DNA from 3 places in the Cobetia sp. 4B genome. Region 1 is predicted to be linked to each of the others. Evidence: predicted binding sites of a transcription regulator. Region 1 holds the regulator's gene; each other region holds the start of a gene.

Region 1 (6,683 bases):
GCGCCTTTGCGCCATGGGTGAAACATAACTGCAATCAAGTGTCGGCATGCTGAGGGGGAGCCCGCTGTGTCAGTCAGTAGTGGGCCATACTTGTCACGTCATTCATGTCACGCCCCCTGACTCGGTGGGCGACTTTCCGGGAGAGGGAAATGGATATCACCAGCGATTCGCACGGCAAGCATATCTCAGAGCAGTTCAATCACGAGCTGGATGCACTGAAGACACACCTGCTGGCCATGGGCGGACTGGTAGAGAAGCAGCTGCAGGATGCCGTCACGGCATTGCTGGAAGGCGACAGTGAAACCGCCACGCGGGTGCGCGACAACGACAAGGCTGTCAACGACATGCAGCTCAAGATCGATGACGAGTGCACCCGGGTGCTGGCCCGCCGTCAGCCGGCGGCCTCCGACCTGCGCCTGGTGCTGGCCGTCATCCGCGCCACCTCCGATCTCGAGCGTATCGGTGATGAATCGAGCAAGATCGCCCGCAACGCCATCTCGCTGGTCGAGAACGGCCAGAGCCCGCGCGGCATGGTCGAGGTGCGTCATCTCAGTCAGCACGTGCGCAGCATGGTGCGTGACTCCCTGACGGCCTTCGCGCGCTTCGATACCGACCTTGCCCTCAAGGTGCTGCGTGAAGACGCCTCGGTGGATCTGGAATATCAGAGCGCGATGCGCTCGCTGATGACTTTCATGATGGAAGATGCGCGTCAGATCACGCCGGTGCTCAACGTGATGTGGATTCTGCGTGCGCTGGAGCGCATCGGTGACCACGCCGACAACCTGGCCGAGTACGTCATCTTCCTGGTCAAGGGCGTGGATGTGCGTCACACCGATACCCATGACCTGAAGCCGCAGGACCTGGACAAGAAGTGAGCTGACGCGCTTCCCTGCCCCTGTGTAGCGTCTTTCGCCCCGCTCCTGCTTACCGGCAGGTCGCGGGGCGATTGCGTCGTGGGAGCGCGAGCGGTGTCAGGCGGCCGACAGCTGCGCCGCGCAGGCGGGAGTGCTAGGGTGTGGCTCCGGCCAGCCCGCTGGCTGGCCGGTTCTTTTGAGATGACGAGGACGTCGCATGATTGATGCCGTATCGGCGCTGGTCCGCGGGACCCGCATGGTCTATACCCCCGGGCTGCGCCGCTTCGTATTCGTACCGCTGGCGATCAACCTGGTGCTCTACAGCATCACGCTGTGGGTGTTGTTCAACCAGTTCGGTGGCTGGATCGATTACTGGATGCTCAAGGTTCCGGCGTGGCTGGACTGGCTCAGCTGGTTGATCTGGCCGGTGCTGGTGGTGAGTCTGTTGCTGGTGGTGTTCTTCACCTTCAGCCTGGTGACCAACCTGATCGCCGCGCCCTTCTACGGCATTCTGGCCGAGAAGGTCGAGCATCGTCTGGATGGCACCCTGATCGACGATGATCGTGGCCTGATGAAGATCGGCGTCGACTCGCTGGGGCGTGAAATGGCCAAGCTGGGCTACTTCATCCCGCGCATGATCGCGCTGTTCATCATCGGCTTCATCCCGGGCCTGAACCTGCTCTCGCCGCTGTTGTGGGGACTGTTCTCGGCCTGGAGCATGTCGATCCAGTACCTCGACTACCCGATGGACAACCATCAGGTCAGCTTCGGTGACATGAAGCAGCGCCTCAAGGCGCGCTGGTGGCCCTCACTGACCTTCGGCGCCGCGGTGTTCGTCATGACGCTGGTGCCGCTGGCCAATCTGCTGTTCATCCCGGGCGCCGTCGCCGGGGCGGTACTGATGTGGCAGAGCCACTACCGTCAGTTGCCGGCACCGCGTCGTTGAGACAGCCTGTCGCAGAGCTGGCTTGTCGCTGAACTGATTCGTCGCTAAGTTGGCACGTCGCTGAAATAGCCGCAGCGTCGTCTGATTGACCAAACGAAACGCCCCGCAGACGCCTCCTTTCGAGGTGGCTGCGGGGCGTTCTGCGTTGGGCTGGCGTCCGGGTCAGATCATCACGGAATCAGCCCATCACTGGGCTAGCGCACTGCTGGCCTGGGGAGCGCTCGCCTGACAGGCACGCTCGTCGGGGAAGTGACAGCGGAAGCGCGCGCCCTCGCCGGGGTGGCTGTCGATCTCCAGATGGCCCTGATGGCGAATCAGCACATGCTTGACGATGGCAAGCCCGAGGCCGGTGCCTCCCGTGGCGGTGCTGCGGCCCTTGTCGATGCGGTAGAAGCGCTCGGTCAGGCGCGGCAGGTGGACCGGGTCGATGCCGTCCCCGTCATCTTCCACCTCGACCAGCAGGCCCTGGTCATCCGCCTTCCAGCGCAGGGTGATGTGACAGTCTTCGGGGGTGTAGCGCACCGCATTGAAGACCAGATTCGAGATCGCGCTGCGCAGCTCCTGCTCCTCACCGCGCAGAGACAGGCAGGCATCGGCCTCGATGGAGAAGGTGTGGCGCCCCTGGGACAGGCCTTCGGCGTCGTCGCGGATATGGCCGAGCAGGGCGCTCATGTCGATGCAGCGACCATTGTCGGACAGCTCGTCGGTTTCCAGGCGTGACAGGGTCAGCAGGTCCTCGACCAGGTGCTGCATGCGGTCGGTCTGGCTCTGCATCTGGCCCAGTCCACGCTGCCAGCGCGGTGGCAGGTCATCGGCGTAATCGGAGTAGGTCTCGAGATAGCCGGCCAGTACCGTCAGCGGCGTGCGCAGCTCATGGGAGACATTGGCCACGAAGTCGCGGCGCATCTCTTCAAGACGATAGAGGCGGGTGACGTCACGCAGCATGACCAGACGCTCGTTGTCACCGAACAGGGTGATGGAGATCTGCAGCGTCAGGTTGTCAGACAGCGGCGACTGGAGTGTCAGCGGCTCGCGGTAGGCCAGCCGATTGAAGTAGTCGATGAAGACGGGGTCACGCAGATAGTTGGTGATGTGCTGGCCACGGTCGTGGCTGGCCTTGAGACCGACCAGCTGCTCGGCAGCGCTGTTCCACCATTCCATGTCACCGTGGTTGTCCAGCATCACCAGGCCGTCGCGCATGGCCTCGGAGGATTCCTGGATACGGTTGAGGATGCTGCGCAGTCGCTCCTGAGCCTGACGCTGGCCCTTCTGGTAGCGGTAGAGACGATCGAGCAGGTCTCCCCAGACGCCATCGCCGGGAGGCGGCTCTTCATGGGGATTGGTGATCAGCCAGGTGTAGAGGCTCTTCAAGTGCTTGAGATGGACGAACAGATACAGCGAAAGGCCCAGCGCCAGGCCCCAGCCCAGATGGCCCAGCAGGCCACCGATCAGGCCGAAGCCACCGGCAAGGTAGCCGAGGCGCCATAGCTCGTTGGTCCAATAGCGCATGAATCCCTCAGGCCTGAGCGCTGAAGCGGTAACCGGTGCCGCGGACGGTCTGGATCAGATGCTGATGGCCTGTGCCCAGCGCCTTGCGCAGGCGACGGATGTGCACGTCCACGGTGCGCTCCTCGACATAGACGTTGCCGCCCCATACCTGGTCGAGCAGCTGGCTGCGCGTGTAGGCACGCTCCTGATGCGTCATGAAGAACTGCAGCAGGCGATATTCGGTCGGGCCGACATCCAGCGAGTTGCCGTGGGCGGTGACGCGGTGGCTGGCCGGGTCGAGCATCAGGCCCTCGACTTCCACCGCCTCCTCGACTCCCTTGGGAGTGGTGCGACGCAGCACGGCCTTGAGACGGGCGACCAGCTCGCGCGGCGAGAAGGGCTTGGTGATGTAGTCGTCGGCCCCGGCTTCCAGGCCTTGAATCTTGTTGTCTTCCTCGCCCTTGGCGGTCAACAGGATGATCGGCAGCTCCGAGGTGGTCTCGTCACGCTTGAGGCGCCGCGCGAGCTCCAGGCCACTGGTGCCCGGCATCATCCAGTCCAGCAACAGCAGATCGGGCTTTTCATCGACGACAATGGCGTGGGCGTCCTGGGCATTGTCTGCCTCCAGCACGCGGTAATCCGCCATTTCGAGGGCAACGGCGATCATCTCGCGAATCGAGGATTCATCGTCGACAATCAGTACGGTCTTGGAGCTCATCGCTAGATCCCATGCAGCAGTCGGCGCACGCGCCAGAATGACAAGTCGATGACGATTACAACCCGCTTATATGACAACGAGATGACAACTGCCAGCATGGCAGCTTGCACGCAAGCCTGCCAGCCGCCTTGGAGGCGCGGCAGGCAGGCATGAACCGTGGGCTGGGGAGCAACAGAGGGCAGAGGTCGCTTTAAATTAAATAATACTAATGTTTATGCAGGAGTCAGCTCATCGGCCAGGTCGCCAGGGCGATACCGGCGAAGATCAGCAGACCTGTCCAATGATTGTTGAGGAAGGCCTGGAAGCAGGGCGCACGCTCACGCTCACGGATCAGACGTTGCTGCCAGACGAAGGTGACGGCGGCGGCGGCCAGCCCCAGCCAGTAGAAGATGCCCAGCGCCAGCTGCAGGCCGATGCCGATCAGCACCGCCAGCATGCCCAGCTGCAACAGGCCGATCATCAGCTTGTCGGCACGCCCGAACAGCACGGCGGTGGACTTGATGCCCACCTTGAGGTCGTCGTTGCGATCGACCATCGCGTAGGCGGTGTCGTAGGCCACCGTCCACATCAGATTGGCCGCGAACAGCCACCAGCCGTAGGTCGGTACCTCCTCCAGCGTCGCGGCGAACGCCATCGGAATCGCCCAGCCGAAGGCGGCGCCCAGCACCACCTGGGGCAGATGATGGAAGCGCTTCATGAACGGATAGCTGGCCGCCAGCAGCACGGCGACGATCGACAGCAGCACCGTGGTCAGGTTGGTGAAGCACACCAGCACGAAGGCGGCCGCGACCAGCCCCCCGAACAGCGTCAGCGCCTCGCGCTCCGAAATGCGACCCGAGGTCAGCGGCCGGTCTCGCGTGCGCTCGACATGCTTGTCCCAATGGCGGTCGGCGTAGTCGTTGATGACGCAGCCGGCGGCGCGCATCAGATAGACCCCGGCGATGAAGATCAGCAGGGTCGTGCGCTCGGGAATGCCATCTGCCGCCAGCCACAGTGCCCACAGGGTCGGCCACATCAGCAGCCAGGTGCCGATGGGGCGGTCCAGCCGTGTCAGGGCGAGGTAGTCGGCCAGTCTGGAAGGACGCGAAGCGGCGGAAGTGGATGACGCGGTCATCGGGACTCCTGGGCGGGTGGTAGTGGGCAAGGGAAGAGAGAAACGAGGCCAGTCGGGCGCAAGGCTCAGGCCAGCTGCAGCGCGTGCTGGAAGGCCGGCGTGAAGCCCTCCTGCACCAGCACCTTGAAGCGACCATGCGAGAACATCGAGCGGCGCATCCACAGGCTGGTGGTGCGGGCCAGCGGCCTGGGGCTCGAAAGCACCAGCGGGGCGCGGCTGACATCGATGGCGCTGCGGGTCAGGTCGGGCTGGCGAAACAGCCAATGGCCCAGCGAGCGCTCGCCCAGCGTCGAGAGGCGATGACCGTGAGCCAGGTCCAGCGCCGCCAGCGAGCGTGCGATCACCCATGGCGTATCGCCATGACAGAGCGCCACTTCGCGTCGCCAGACATGCCGGCGTGGGCCGATGCCCAGCAGGCGTGCCTCATCCAGCCGCGCGGGGCCGGTGTCCTGCAGCAGCAGGCGCACGCGCAGGCCCTGAATGGGCTGGCCATCGCGTTCATCCTGCTGCTTCATGGCGCTGGCAAGACGCTGGGTCAGCGAGTCCGACGAGGAGAGCCACGCCCACCAGCCGGCCGGCATGACACCTTGCAGTGCGGCAGCCGGCTGCCAATGACGGCGCACCGCCGCCGAAGCAGCGGGCATGACGCGCGTGGGCAAAGGCCAGCGAGGCGCAGGCTGGCATAGGGGCTCGGCTGACGAATGAGGCGCCTCACAGGTGGAGGTCTGTGGCGTGAGCGCTGCGCGATGAGGCTCGCCTGCTGGGCATCGGACCACGGTGAATTCCCTGTCAGGATGACGAAATGGCGAGTCTAGCATGGCCGGGCGGCAAGGCCTCCCGCTCAGGCATGCCTGCACTGCTGGCGGGCTGGTATGCTGGGCGCATTCATCGGCGTTCATGACGGACGCTGCTGGCGCTCTTTCATCAGCGCTTCCTTCGGATCGATCTCAGGAGATGGTGCCATGCACGACCCTCGCACCCTTGTCATCATTGGTACCGGCATGGCGGGCATTGGTCTGGCGCGCGCGCTGCGTGCGCGTGACAAGGACAGCCGGCTGATCCTCATCAGCCAGGACAGCGGCCACGATTACGCCAAGCCGATGCTGTCCACCGCCTTCGCCAAGAAGATGTCGGCCACCGACCTGTCGCGTCAGGCGCCGGTGGCGCTGGTGGACGAGCTGAATGCCGAGCTGCGTACCCATCAACGCGTCACTGCCATCGACGGTGATGCCCGCCAGCTATGGCTGGGCGAGGAGTGTCTGGCCTATGACGAGCTGGTGCTGGCACTCGGCGCCGCGCCGCGTCGTCCCTTCCCCGTCGCCGCGGAAGTGGCCTCACGCGTGCAGAGCATCAATGACCTCGACGACTATGCGGCCTTCTGCGCGACGTTGTCGAAGGCCCGCGAGCGCGGGGAAGACGGGCACGTGGTGATTGTCGGTGCCGGACTGGTCGGCTGTGAATACGCCAATGATCTGACGGCGGCCGGCCACCGCGTCACGCTGGTCGCGCCGGAGGAAACTCCGCTGGATGGACTGCTGCCGCAAGCACTGGGGCAGCGTCTGG
Region 2 (6,683 bases), 820 kb from region 1:
AGGCGCACGTCGGGTCGATGCGCTCCCAGAGCAAGGGCCGCGTACGCCTGACCTCACTCGATCCCAAGGCCGCGCCGTCAATCTTCTTCAACTACATGGCCGAGGAGCGTGACTGGGAAGAGTTCCGCGCCGCCATCCGCCTGACCCGCGAGATCATCGCCCAGCCCGCGCTGGACCCCTACCGCGGCCGCGAGCTGGCACCGGGCGCCCAGGCGCAGACCGACGCAGAGCTCGACGAGTACGTGCGCAACCACGCCGAGACCGCCTACCACCCGTGTGGCAGCTGCCGCATGGGTAGCGACGAGACCTCGGTGGTCGATGGTGCCGGTCGCGTACATGGCCTCGACAACCTGCGCGTCGTCGATGCCTCGCTGTTCCCGGTCATCCCGACCGGCAACCTGAATGCGCCGACGATCATGCTGGCCGAGAAGATGGCCGACAAGATTCGTGGCCGCGCGCCGCTGCCGCCGTCCGACGCCGATTACTTCGTGATCGAACCCGGCACGCCGGCCAAGAAGCCCGCCAAGCGCAAGATCGACTCCGCTCCGATCAATGGCTAAGCACTGATCAATGACTGAGCACTGATCAACGCCAGAACCCGTGCGAGTCAACGCCTGCGACAGGTAGTCTGACCTCACGCACGCAAGCGCTATCGATCGTCCAAGGCCCCGCATTGCGGGGCCTTTTTCATGCCTGCCAGACAGCTTTCACTCATCCCGGTCTGGCGCTCGCCGACTGCCTCCCCCGGGCGACTGCCCTTTTCGAGAATGAATCCGCACACCTTAGACCTTGGACGTACTGCAGGGTCGGGCAACATGGGATACGCTGAAGAGAATTCAAACAACTGTTCTAAACGCATGGCTGCTACGCTGTAGAAACGCCATGCAAAGACACCATCCCTCGCCACCCGGAGATCCTGCCATGACGCAGCTCATCCTCATCCTTGTCGCCGTTGCCGGTCTGTTGGCCGTCATGGCACGCGAAGCCGGGGCCCTCGCGGCCATCGGCGTTCTCGCCATCATCGGTATCGTCGGCCTGGCGATCGACGCGCCGGTGCTGGGTTGCCTGCTGCTGATCGGCGCGGCACTGGTCGCGGTATGTGGCCTGCCGGCCCTGCGCAGCAAGTGGCTCAGCCCGCGTCTGTTCGCGATGTTCAAGAAGGTCTCCCCCAAGGTCTCGGACACCGAGAAGGTGGCGCTGGAAGCCGGCACCGTGTTCTGGGACGCCGAGCTCTTTTCCGGCAAGCCGCAGTGGGACACCCTGACCGCACAGCGCAACGATGGCATCTCCAGCGAAGAGCAGGCCTTCATCGACGATCAATGCTCTGTCGCCTGCGGCATGACCAACAGCTGGGAGATCGCGCGTGAGCGTGCCGATCTGCCCGAAGCGCTGTGGGAATTTCTCAAGCGCGAGAAGTTCTTCGGCATGATCATTCCCAAGGAATATGGCGGCTTGGGCTTCTCGGCCAAGGCGCAATCACTGGTGCTGCAGAAGCTGGCGGTCAACGAGACACTGATGGTCACCGTCGGCGTGCCCAACTCCCTCGGCCCGGGCGAGCTGCTACTCAAGTACGGCAGCGAAGAACAGAAGAACTACTACCTGCCGCGTCTGGCCGATGGCCGCGAGATTCCGTGTTTCGGCCTGACCGGCCCGCGTGCCGGCAGTGACGCGACCTCCATCCCGGACACCGGCATCGTGTGTCGCGGCATGCATGATGGCGAGGAAGTCGTCGGCATTCGCCTGAACTTCGAGAAGCGCTGGATCACCCTGGCGCCGGTCGCCACCGTGGTCGGCCTGGCCTTCCGCATGTTCGACCCCGAGCACCTGCTGGGCGACGTGGAAGACATAGGCATCACCTGCGCTCTGATTCCGCGCGACACCGACGGCATGGACATCGGCCGTCGTCACCACCCGATCGGCGCGCCGTTCATGAATGGCCCGATCTTCGGCAAGGACGTCTTCATTCCGCTCAGCTTTCTGATCGGCGGTGAGCAGATGGCCGGCCAGGGCTGGAAGATGCTGGTCGAGTGTCTGTCGGTGGGTCGCTGCATCACCCTGCCGTCCGGCTCCGCGGGCATCTCACGCTACGCACTGGGCTGGAGCGCCGGCTTTGCGCGCATCCGTCGTCAGTTCAATCTGCCGGTGGCCGAAATGGAAGGCGTGCAGGAGCCGCTGGCACGCATGGCCGCGATGAACTACATCAGCCAGGCGTCGGTGCTGCACACCGCCAACATGATCGACAACGGCCACAAGCCGGCGGTGCCCTCCGCCATCCTCAAGAGCCAGCTGACCGAGATGGCCCGCTCGCTGCTGGCCGATGGCATGGACATCCACGGCGGACGCGGCGTGACGCTTGGCCCGCGCAACTACATCGGCGTGGCCTACGCCGGCACTCCGGTCTCGATCACGGTGGAAGGCGCCAATATCATGACCCGCAACCTGATGATCTTCGGTCAGGGCGCGATCCGCTGCCATCCTTACGTGCTGGAAGAGCTGGCCGCCAAGGACGCCGATGACCTGAACGCCTTCGACAAGGCCTTCTTCCGCCATGCCGGCCTGATCTTCGGCAACGCAGCACGCGCCTTCACCCAGAGCTTCGGCATCGGCGGCAAGGCCACTGGCTTCGACGTCGTCGCCACGCCCTACGCCAGCCACATCAACCGCTTCAGCGCCGCCTTCTCGCTGTCCGCCGATGCGGCCATGGCAAGCCTCGGCTCCAGCCTCAAGGCGCGCGAGATGTTGTCGGCACGCCTGGGCGACGTGCTCTCCAACCTCTACCTGGCGTCACTGACGCTCAAGCAATGGCACGAATCCGAGGCCTGCGAACACGAAGAGGCGCTGTTCCACTACAGCATGCAGTGGCTGCTGCACCGCGCGGAAAAGGCACTGGATGAGCTGTTCGCCAACCTGCCCAACCGTGCACTCGGCACTACCCTGCGCGTGATCGCCCTGCCGCGTGGCCGTCAGTTCGCCATGCCCAAGGACAGCCTGACGCGCGAGATCGCCCGCGCCGTCTCCACCGACACTGCACTGCGTGCCAAGCTGACCGACAACACCTGGGACGCCCAGGACGAAGGCCAGCAGGACAACGCCCTCGCCCGCTACAACGCGCTGCTCAAGGACTACCCGCGCGCCGAGCCGATCTACAAGGCGCTGGCCAAGGCCTACCACAAGGGCGAGATTCCGGCCGACGCACTGTCACCGGAAGCGCGTATCGAAGCGGCGGTCGAGGCAGGCATCCTGTCCGCCGAGGATGGCGACTTCATGCGCGTCTTCGAAGCCGAGGTACTCGACATGCTGACCGTCGACCACTTCGAATTCGACGCCTTCGTGCGCAAGCCGATGGCGAGTGACGGCACCGCCTCCAACCCGCAGCAGGACGCCGCCTGATGACTGACCGACGCCCGCTTGATCGGCGCAGGAATTGATCGCTGATCACTGATCAGTGATCGCTGAACCACAAAGGCCCCGCTCACTGAGCGGGGCCTTTGTCTTGGTGAGCATGTCATTCGCTTGCGTCATCTCATCCTCAGATATGACGCGCGAAGTGCTCCAGGTCACGCACGAAGGCGTTCTTGTAGGTCTCGAAGTCCTTCGGGCGCGCCTTGAAGGAGCGCTTGATGCGCTCGCGGTCCAGGCGCAGCGGCGCGTCGAGGGCCGCCAGGTTGCCGACACGCGCCGCCGGATTCATGCCGACCAGCTCGCGCGGCTGATCGCCTTGGGCCTCGGCCTCCAGCCAGTCGTTGATGCCGGCGCGACGCAGCACGCTGACCAGTGAGCTGTCGGTGATGCGTACCTGCAGGCGGCCATGATCGGACAGCTGGGAGACCAGCGCGATGCCGTGGTCGTGACCGCGATGCACCGTCGGCGTCGCCCACAGCGCCAGATTCAGGCCACGTGCGTTCTCGTCGAGTACCAGCAGCGCGGCAGAGTGGATGCGCTCGGCATCGTCGACCAGCGCGAACAGGCGCGCCATCTCATTCTCGAACCACACCCCACGCACGCCGGCGTAACTCACCAGCGCATCCAGGCCACCTTCGCGGCCATGGACTTCGGCGCACAGCATCGCCAGACAGGCATCACGTCGGGCACCGGCACTCACTTCAACCACTTTCATCGCGTTCTCCGCCACAGGCATTTTCAGCGCGCAAGACTAGCACACTCGCTCGCCGGCCGCTTATTCCGGCCTTGAGTTGCCCCCGGCGCCTCGCTTGCCAGCCTGAGCCGAGCTGGCGGCGCCACACACTCGCTGCTCATTCACAAACTCAGTCACAAGTTCAGCCATAAGTTCAGCCTCGCTCGAATGAACATCTTCCTGTCACAAAGTTGTAAGGCGGGCGCTATAGAGTCGTCTACGCTTTTCGGACGATCATCAAAAGAACAAGAAAATGTTCACTTGATCGTCGCCATCGATCGTCAGCGGCCAGCGTCCTTCTTCTTTGTTGCGGAAGCTGGCCAGGGGAACCTCTCAGGAGTTTGACCATGCGCCGCCCGACTCATCATGCAAGCACCCGCACGACTGCCACCGCGACTCGTCGCCTCGCCAGCCTCGCGCTGGCCATCGGTTTCGCCTCCGCCTCCGCCAGTGCCCTCGCCGCCACCGAGGTGGAATGGTGGCACGCCATGGGGGGCGGGCTCGGCAAGAAGGTCGACGAGATCGCGGCCGACTTCAACGCAAGCCAGGAGGACTACGTCGTCAAGCCGGTCTTCAAGGGCAACTACTCCGAGACCATGACCTCCGCCATCGCCGCCTTCCGCGCCGGCAAGGGTCCGGACATCGTGCAGATCTTCGAGGTCGGCACCGCCACCATGATGAGCGCCAAGGGCGCGATCGTCCCGGTGCATCAGCTGATGGCAGACTTCGCGCCTAAGGAAGGCACCGCCTTCGACCCGAACGCCTACCTGTCTGCCGTCACCGGCTATTACACCGACACCGACGGCAAGATGCTGTCGATGCCGTTCAACTCCTCCACGCCGGTGACCTACTACAACAAGGACGTGCTGGCCAAGGCGGGCGTCGACTCCCTCCCGCAGACTTGGCAGGAAATGGGCGCCGCGCTCAAGAAGGTCGTCGATTCCGGCGCCGCCAGCTGTGGCCTGACCACCACCTGGCCGTCCTGGGTGATGCTGGAAAACTTCTCGGCGCGCAACGATGTGCCCTTCGCCAGCCAGGCCAATGGCTTCGCCGGCACCGATACCCGCCTTGAATTCAACACGACCGCCGTGGTCGACCACATCCAGCGTCTCGATGACTGGCAGGCCGACAAGCGCTTCGTGTTCGGCGGTCGCTTCGATGACGCGGCACCCAAGTTCTACTCCGGCGAGTGCGCGATGATGATGGGCTCTTCCGCCAGCTATGCCGGCGTCAAGGAAAGCGCCAAGGGCTTCGAGTTCGGCGTGGCACCGCTGCCCTATGACAGCGACGTGATCGAGACACCGCAGAACTCCATCATCGGTGGCGCCTCGCTGTGGGTGCTGTCCGGTCACAGCGATGAGGAATACCAGGGCGTCGCCAAGTTCTTCCAGTACCTCTCAAAGCCTGAAGTGCAGGCCGACTGGCACCAGTTCACCGGCTATCTGCCGATCACGACTGCCGCGGCAGAACTGACGCGCGAACAGGGCTTCTACGCCGAGAACCCGGGCACCGACGTCGCCATCACCCAGATGACCTCCGCGACGCCGACCGAGAACTCCAAGGGCCTGCGCCTGGGCAACATGGTGCAGATTCGTGACGTGATCAATGAAGAGCTGGAGAAGATCTTCTCCGGCAAGGAAAGCGTGCAGGACGGTCTCGACAACGCCGTCAAGCGCGGCGATTCGCTGCTCGAGAAGTTCGAACGCGCCAACGGCTGATCATCGCCACACCGGGGGCGGGCCCATGCCGGGCTCGCCCTCCCGCTATTTTCTCCAGCCAGAGAGCGGAAAGCGCATCCGACATCCGGTGTCCTTTCCCTTCTCTCACGGCTTGATGGCGCAGGAGCGGCCGAGACTTGCCGACTCCGTGCTACCGACGGAACCACCCAGTCCCTCCTTGCTTGCGAGACCCCTGCTGCATGGCCCATTTCAATCGACACCCCATCACGCCCTGGATACTGCTGGCGCCTCAGCTGCTGATCGTGGCCGTGTTCTTCTTCTGGCCGGCCTACCAGGCCATCGAACAGGCCTTCTATGTCGAGGATGCCTTCGGGCTCTCGCGGGAATTCACCGGGCTGAGCAACTTCGTCAGCGTGCTGAGCGAGCCGGAATATCTCACGACACTATGGACGACCACCTATTTCTCCTTTGCGGTAGCCTTCGGCGCCATGGCACTGGCGCTGGGACTGGCCGTACTGGCGGACCGCGTGCTGCGCGGCGCACACGCCTACAAGACCCTGCTGATCTGGCCCTACGCCGTGGCGCCCGCCGTGGCCGGGGTGCTATGGCTGTTCCTGTTCGACCCGACGCTGGGCATTCTGCCGGAGCTGCTGTCCGCCATCGGCATCGACTGGAATCACAAGCTCAATGGCGATCAGGCCATGTTGCTGGTGGTGCTGGCCTCGATCTGGAAGCAGATGAGCTACAACTTCGTGTTCTTCCTCGCAGGTCTCCAGGCGATCCCCAAGAGCCTGCTGGAAGCGGCCGCGATGGACCGCGCCGGCCCCTGGCGGCGTTTCTGGACCATCACCTTCCCGCTGCTCTCGCCG
Region 3 (6,683 bases), 220 kb from region 1:
GAGGCGATTCAGGGGCACGGGTTGGGCGCGGTGTTGTGGATCATCTCGATCTCGGCCAGCACTTCCTCGCTCAGCTCCACCTCGAGGCTTTTGATGTTGCTTTCCAGCTGGGTCATCGTCGTGGCACCGATGATGTTGCTGGTCAGGAACGGGCGAGTGTTGACGAAGGCGAGGGCCATCTGGGCCGGATTCAGGCCGTGACGGCGGGCGATGTCCACGTAGCAGGCGATGACGTGCTGAGCCGGCTCGGCGTTGTAGCGCTGGAAGCGCTCGAACAGCGTCAGGCGAGCGCCTTCCGGACGGGCGCCGTCCAGATACTTGCCGGACAGGGTGCCGAAGGCCAGCGGCGAGTAGGCCAGCAGGCCGACATCTTCGCGGTGCGCGAACTCGGCCAGGCCCACTTCGAAGCTGCGGTTGACCAGGTTGTACGGGTTCTGGACGCTGGCCACGCGCGGCAGGTTCAGGCGCTCGGCCAGGTTCAGGCACTGCATCACGCCCCACGGCGTCTCATTGGACAGACCCACGGCGCGAATCTTGCCGGCGGTGATCAGCTCGCCGAGTGCCGACAGGCTTTCTTCCAGCGGCGTCATGTCTTCCTCTTCGGTCGGCTGGTAGCCCAGCTTGCCGAAGAAGTTGGTCTTGCGGTCCGGCCAATGCAGCTGATAGAGGTCGATGTAATCGGTGCCCAGGCGACGCAGGTTGTCGTCACAGGCGGCGATGATCTGCTCACGCGTCAGGCGTGAACCACCGCGCAGGTAATCCATGCCCGGGCCGGTGACCTTGGTGGCGATCTTGACCTGATCACGATTGCCGCGTGTCGCCAGCCAGCTGCCGATGTATTCCTCGGTGCGGCCCTGGGTCTCGCCATTCGGGGGCACCGGGTACATCTCGGCGGTATCGATGAAGTCGATGCCAGCGTCTAGCGCACGGTCCAGCTGTTGGTGGGCATCGGCTTCGCTGTTCTGCTCGCCGAAGGTCATGGTGCCAAGGCATAGCAGACTGACGTCGATGCCAGTACGGCCAAGAGCTCTACGTTGCATGCAGGATTCCCCTATCGGGTAGGTGTCAATGTAGCGGGCAGGACGAGTGCTTCCAGCACGCGCGTGGCGCGCGGTTCGCGCGCGTACTTTACCCCAAGGATGGCGCACATATTAGCAGCGTAACAAAAACCCACAAGGCGGGCTTGAGTCCCCCCGATTGCGCGAGTATGCTTGGCGCCCCGCTGTCAGGGGAGCAGTCTTTCTAGGCCGCCCGCAAGGGCAAACTGACAGTGTTGGCAAGGAGAATAGCGTCGCGGGCTCAGGATCGGGCCAGGACACGGCGTCACCCCTCTTATTCTGTATCAAGGTTACTCGTCATGCCGCAGGCCCCAACCCTGATGACTGGACTGAAATACCGCCTGGCGGAGCGTCTGTTCCACGCCTCCTGGCTGTCCGGCTCTCAGCAGAAGCATCGTCTGACCATGCGTCTGTTCAATCACTGCGCCAATGCCGGTCACACCGGTGCGTTGTCATTGTACGGGCACATGCTGTTCCAGCGCGGCAACTCCGCTCAGGAAAAGGCCAAGGGCGCGCGTTTCGTCATCAAGGCCGCGCAGGCCGGCGACGTGCATGCCCAGTATCAGGCGGCGCGTATCTATGAGTATGGCTGTGCCCAGTATCAGAGCGATCCGGCCAAGGCCGTGACCTGGTACGCACGTGCCGCCGAGTGCCGCCATGCTCTCGCGGCCCAGCGCCTGGCGCGTGCCTATCGTGAAGGCTCCCTCGGTCTGGCGGTCTGTCCGCACAAGGCCGAGCAGTGGGAAGCCCACGCCCGCACGGGTGGTGACGCAGACCTGCACTGACCTGATGTACCAGCTGCTGTACTGCCCTCGCTGCCACTGACAACGCCCTCTTCGTGAGGGCGTTGTCGTCTCTGGCCCTACCGCGCGCGTCTCTTGAACGTGATGCCAGCGTGATGGAGCAGATCGACCTGATGCCTGCGTTGACAGCGTCGCGCTCAGGACTCGCCAAGCAGGGGGCAATTCCCGTAACCTGAGGACATTCAACCTCTTCTCGCCCGGGCCCTGTCTGCCTGAGATACCTTGGGAGATTCGTGTGACGCTGCCTATTCTGCTCGATATTGAAGCCTCCGGCTTTGGCCGTGGTAGCTATCCGATCGAGATCGGGCTGGCGCGTGCCGACGGCAGCAGTTGCGCCTTCCTGATACAGCCTCTTGATGAGTGGGTGCATTGGGACCCCAAGGCCGAGCTGTTGCACGGCATCTCACGGGCGCGGCTGGCACGCGAAGGGCGGCCAGTGCGTGAGGTGGCGCAGTGGGTCAATGATGAGCTGGGTGAGGCGGGAATCGCCTATAGCGACAGCTGGGGCTACGACAATACCTGGCTCTCGCTGCTGTTCTATCATGCCGGCATGCTGCCGCGCTTTCGTCTCGAGGCGCTCAGACGGCTGCTCGATGAGGAGCAGCTGAATTGCTGGGCGGAGCTCAAGGAAGCGGTGATCGCCGAGGGTGGCATCCAGCGCCATCGCGCCGGAGACGACGCCCGTCTGCTGCAACTCACCTGGCAGAAAGCCCAGTCGATCGGGCGAAGCGAATAAGCCTCCGCCGGATGCCTCGGGGTCTACGCCTGGCGGCATGAGCGACACTGCTGTCAGGCCGGGTGTTGTCAGGCGGAGCAGTGAGCACGAGATAGCGCCAATAAAGCCAAAAAAGCGGCAGCCCACTGGGCTGCCGCTTTTTCATGCTGTCGCTTTTTTCATGCTGTTGATGTCTTCAGCGTCATGATGAGGCTCAGGCGCCCGTCACCGCCAGCAACACCTTGCCGGTGCTGGCGTTGTCCTGCACATAGGCATGCGCGGCATCGGCTTCCTGGATCGGCCAGCTCTTGTCGATATGCGGGCGCAGCTCACCCCGCGCCAGGCGTGGCCACACATGCACGTAGAGCGCATCCAGCACCATGCCCTTGCCATCGGGGGAGCGCGAACGCAGGGTCGAGCCGATCAGGCGCTGGCGCTTCATCAGCATGCGACCCAGATCCAGCTCATCCATGCGCCCGCCCATCAGGCCGATCAATACCATGCGACCATCCTGCTTCAGCACCTGCTGATTGTCGGCCAGATAGCCGCCGCCCACCGGGTCGAGAATCATGTCGGCGCCGCCCCAGTCGTTCACGGCCTCCACGAAGCTGCCATCGTGGCGATTCCAGCCGGCATCCGCGCCGAGGCGCAGGCAGGTCTCCAGCTTCTCCTGGCTACCGACGGTCACGAAGCACGGATGCCCGAACAGCCCGCACAGCTGGATGGCGGTGGTACCGATGCCGCTGGCACCGGCGTGCAGCAGCACGCGCTCCTTGTGCTTGAGATTGCCCTCGATGAACAGGTTCAGCCAGGCGGTGGCGAACATCTCCGGCAGGGCGGCGGCGTCTCGCAGGCTATAGCCCTCCGGCACCGGCAGCACCTGCAGGGCGTTGACGACCACCTCCTCGGCATAGCCGCCACCGGACAGCAGCGCACAGACCGGATCACCGACCTTGAAGCGCTCGACGTGGCGGCCAACTTCACGAATGGTGCCACTGACCTCCAGTCCCAGGATCTGACTGGCACCTTCGGGTGGCGGATATTGGCCGGCACGCTGCATCAGGTCGGCGCGGTTGACGCCGGCCCAGGCCACCTCGATACGCACCTCGTCCGAGGCGATCCCGTGCGGGGCCTCGGTTTCCTGCCAGACCAGTGATTCATTCTCGACGGCTATCGCAAACATTCGCTCTCTCCTTGGCGTGGCAGTCGCGCTGCCTGTTCGTACGCGGATGATCTCCGTGCCGGGGCGCATCGGCCGCGGATCACGTGGGCGACTGTCATCTCACTGTACGGGGACTGTGACGCATCTGTCATGAAGTGGCGCGAACCTGACGTGATATCAAGCCCCATGATCCAGACATCGCGTTCCGCACTCCGTGCGGCCAAGGAGAGAGCATGATCGATACTGCCCGCGTCATCGCTGCCAAGTATCCTGCCTTTGCCAAACGTCACCCGCTGATCCGGCGGCCAGCTCTGGCCATGCTGCGGCGCCTGGTGCATGAGGGCGAGATCAATGCCTTCCTCGGCGAGAACTCGGACCAGCGCGGTTTCGACTTCATTGACCGCGTGCTCGATCACTTCTCCTTCGGCTACTCGGTGTCCTCGCGGGAGCGCGAGAACATTCCGGCCTACGGGCGTGTCGTCATCGTCGCCAACCATCCGCTGGGGTCACTGGATGGCCTCGCGCTGCTCAAGCTGGTCGGCGAAGTGCGCCGCGACGTCAAGATCGTCGCCAACGACATCCTGATGAAGGTCGAGCCGCTGGCACCCTTGCTGCTGCCGCTGGACAACCTCAGTCGCCGTGGCTATCGCAAGAGCAGTGGTCAGATCTGCGATGCGCTGATGAATGAAGAGGCCGTGATCATCTTCCCGGCCGGCGAGGTCTCGCGTGCAGGCCCGACCGGGCCACGCGATGGCAAGTGGCTGTCGGGTTTCCTGCATTTCGCGCGCAAGACCAATGCGCCGGTGCTGCCTATCCACGTCAGCGGGCGCAACTCGACGCTCTTCTATGCGCTGTCGTCGATCAACCGCAGCTTCGGCACGCCCCTGCTGGCCCATGAGATGTTTCGCCAGCGCGAGCGTCAGCTCAAGCTGCGCATCGGCGAGCTGATTCCGCTGGAGCGCCTCGACAGTGATGCCCTCAATACCAACGCCAAGACGCGCCTGCTGCGCAAGCACCTGTATCGCATCGGGCGCGGCAAGCGTGGCCTGTTCGTGACCGAGAAGGCCATCGGCCATCCCGAGGAGCGCCAGGCGCTGCGTGAGGAACTGACGCCCTGTGAACTGCTGGGCGAGACCCGCGACGGCAAGAAGATCTATCTGTTCGATGCCTTCCCCGGCTCCAGCGTGATGCGCGAGATCGGTCGTCTGCGCGAGATCAGTTTCCGGCGGGTCGGCGAGGGCACCGGTGAGCGGCGCGATATCGATCGCTATGACGCCCACTACCGGCATCTGGTGTTGTGGGATGACGCCGATCTCGAGATCGCCGGTGCCTATCGCATCGGTGAGGTACGCAAGATCATGGCGGCACATGGCGAGAAGGGGCTCTACAGCCCGACCCTGTTCCGCTTCACGCCCGAGATGTTCGAGCGCATGCAGGGCGGCCTGGAGCTGGGGCGCAGCTTCGTGCAGCCGCGTTACTGGGGGCGGCGCAGCCTCGATTACCTGTGGCAGGGGCTGGGCGCCTATCTGCGCTGTCATCCCGAGATTCGCTGGCTGTTCGGCCCGGTCACGCTCTCCAACAGCTATCCGGAGGCCGCCAGGGCACTGATCGTCAGCTACTACCGTCACTATTACGGGGATGATGAGGGGCTGGCGCGCGCGCGGGCACCGGTCGCCCAGAGCGTGCCGGGCAGCGCCGCCCATGAAGCGGAGCGCCTGTTTGATGGTCAGGACGCCGATGGCGATTTCCGCCGCCTGCGTGCCCAGCTGGATGCGATGGGCGTGACGGTGCCGACGCTCTACAAGCAGTACGCCGAGGTCACCGAGCCCGGTGGCACCCGCTTCCTCGATTTCAGTGTCGACGCCGATTTCGGTTACTGCATCGACGGCCTGGTGATGGTCGATGTCGAGCAGGTCACCGCCAGCAAGCGGGCGCGCTATATCGGAAAACCCGTTCAGCAGCAGGCCGCCTCGGACGACGCCGTTGAGGTTGTTAGCGAGACGGTGCTGAGCTGAGGCGCACTGCTGAAAGAGCACGCTGAGCTGAGACGGCCGCTCGCAGAGCCACTCCCCATGGCGCCGGCATCATGCGCTTGATGGGGAGTGACGCGCCAGCCTGTCAGGTCTCAGGTCTCAGGTCTCGGGCGCCAGACGCTTCAGCAGGGGCGCGATCTCGCGCTCGCTGATCAGACGCGCGCGAGTGTCCGCATCGAGGAAGCCCGCCTCGACGGTGCGGTCCAGGAACTCGAGCAGGGGCGCGAAGAAGCCGTCACTGTCGAGGACGGCGATCGGCTTGGCGTGAAAGCGCAGATACTGCCAGGTCCAGGTCTCGAACAATTCCTCCAGGGTGCCAATCCCGCCGGGCAGGGTCACGAAGGCATCCGCCAGCGCGGCCATCTGCGCCTTGCGCTCGTGCATGTCCGCCACCTCGATCAAGCGCGTCAGACCGGTATGCGCCTTCTCGTTGCGTACCAGTGCCTGGGGGATCACGCCGATCACCTCACCGCCCGCTGCCAGCGCGGCATCTGCCAACGCCCCCATCAGCCCGGCGCGCGCGCCTCCGTAGACCAGTCCCCAGCCGCGCTCGGCGATGGCCGTGCCCAGGGCTTCGGCCAGTTGGCGGTGCTGTGGGGAGACGCCCTCGCGGGAGCCCAGATAGACACAGATGCGATGCATGTTGCTCTCCTGAATGTTTCTCGGCGGCGCTCACTGCTGGCTGCCGTGCCTTGATGTCATGTCCTGCCTATCCTACGCGAGTTGTGCGGCGACGCTATGACGCCGGTGAGGAACTCGGCATTGCCCCGTGGCCAACGCGGGCGCGTGCTGACTTTCGGCGTTGTCGCCTGCATTCGCGGGCCTGCTCTGCTACCCTTGCCGCCCCCGCAGGCGACGGCTGGCGGGCGCTGGCGCCCCGTGAGCTTGCATCGGGATGCGCCCCAACTCATC

Evidence for each region. Region 1 encodes PhoB, which activates phosphate uptake and scavenging genes when phosphate is short. Its sites were predicted from a motif close to TGTCATANNNNTGTCANA; they were not measured.
Region 2: a site for PhoB is predicted at 4,317-4,334, ahead of ugpB (sn-glycerol-3-phosphate ABC transporter substrate-binding protein UgpB). Genes of this name have one in related genera too.
Region 3: a site for PhoB is predicted at 3,874-3,891, ahead of H2O77_RS16490 (NAD(P)H-quinone oxidoreductase). Genes of this name have one in related genera too.

What each region holds. Positions count from the first base shown of each region.
Region 1 covers NZ_CP059843.1:4,245,148-4,251,830, reverse strand. The annotation lists gene phoU (phosphate signaling complex protein PhoU) at 150-875, shown strand; gene cysZ (sulfate transporter CysZ) at 1,072-1,800, shown strand; gene phoR (phosphate regulon sensor histidine kinase PhoR) at 1,987-3,309, opposite strand; gene phoB (phosphate regulon transcriptional regulator PhoB) at 3,317-4,006, opposite strand; gene ubiA (4-hydroxybenzoate octaprenyltransferase) at 4,230-5,120, opposite strand; gene H2O77_RS17460 (chorismate lyase) at 5,186-5,764, opposite strand; gene H2O77_RS17455 (FAD-dependent oxidoreductase) at 6,083-6,683, shown strand, end outside.
Region 2 covers NZ_CP059843.1:744,028-750,710, reverse strand. The annotation lists gene betA (choline dehydrogenase) at 1-560, shown strand, start outside; gene H2O77_RS03145 (acyl-CoA dehydrogenase) at 922-3,390, shown strand; gene H2O77_RS03140 (hypothetical protein) at 3,530-4,117, opposite strand; gene ugpB (sn-glycerol-3-phosphate ABC transporter substrate-binding protein UgpB) at 4,483-5,853, shown strand; gene ugpA (sn-glycerol-3-phosphate ABC transporter permease UgpA) at 6,054-6,683, shown strand, end outside.
Region 3 covers NZ_CP059843.1:4,024,180-4,030,862, reverse strand. The annotation lists gene H2O77_RS16505 (NADP(H)-dependent aldo-keto reductase) at 9-1,040, opposite strand; gene H2O77_RS16500 (sel1 repeat family protein) at 1,358-1,843, shown strand; gene H2O77_RS16495 (hypothetical protein) at 2,091-2,597, shown strand; gene H2O77_RS16490 (NAD(P)H-quinone oxidoreductase) at 2,791-3,759, opposite strand; gene H2O77_RS16485 (lysophospholipid acyltransferase family protein) at 3,972-5,753, shown strand; gene H2O77_RS16480 (TIGR00730 family Rossman fold protein) at 5,871-6,413, opposite strand.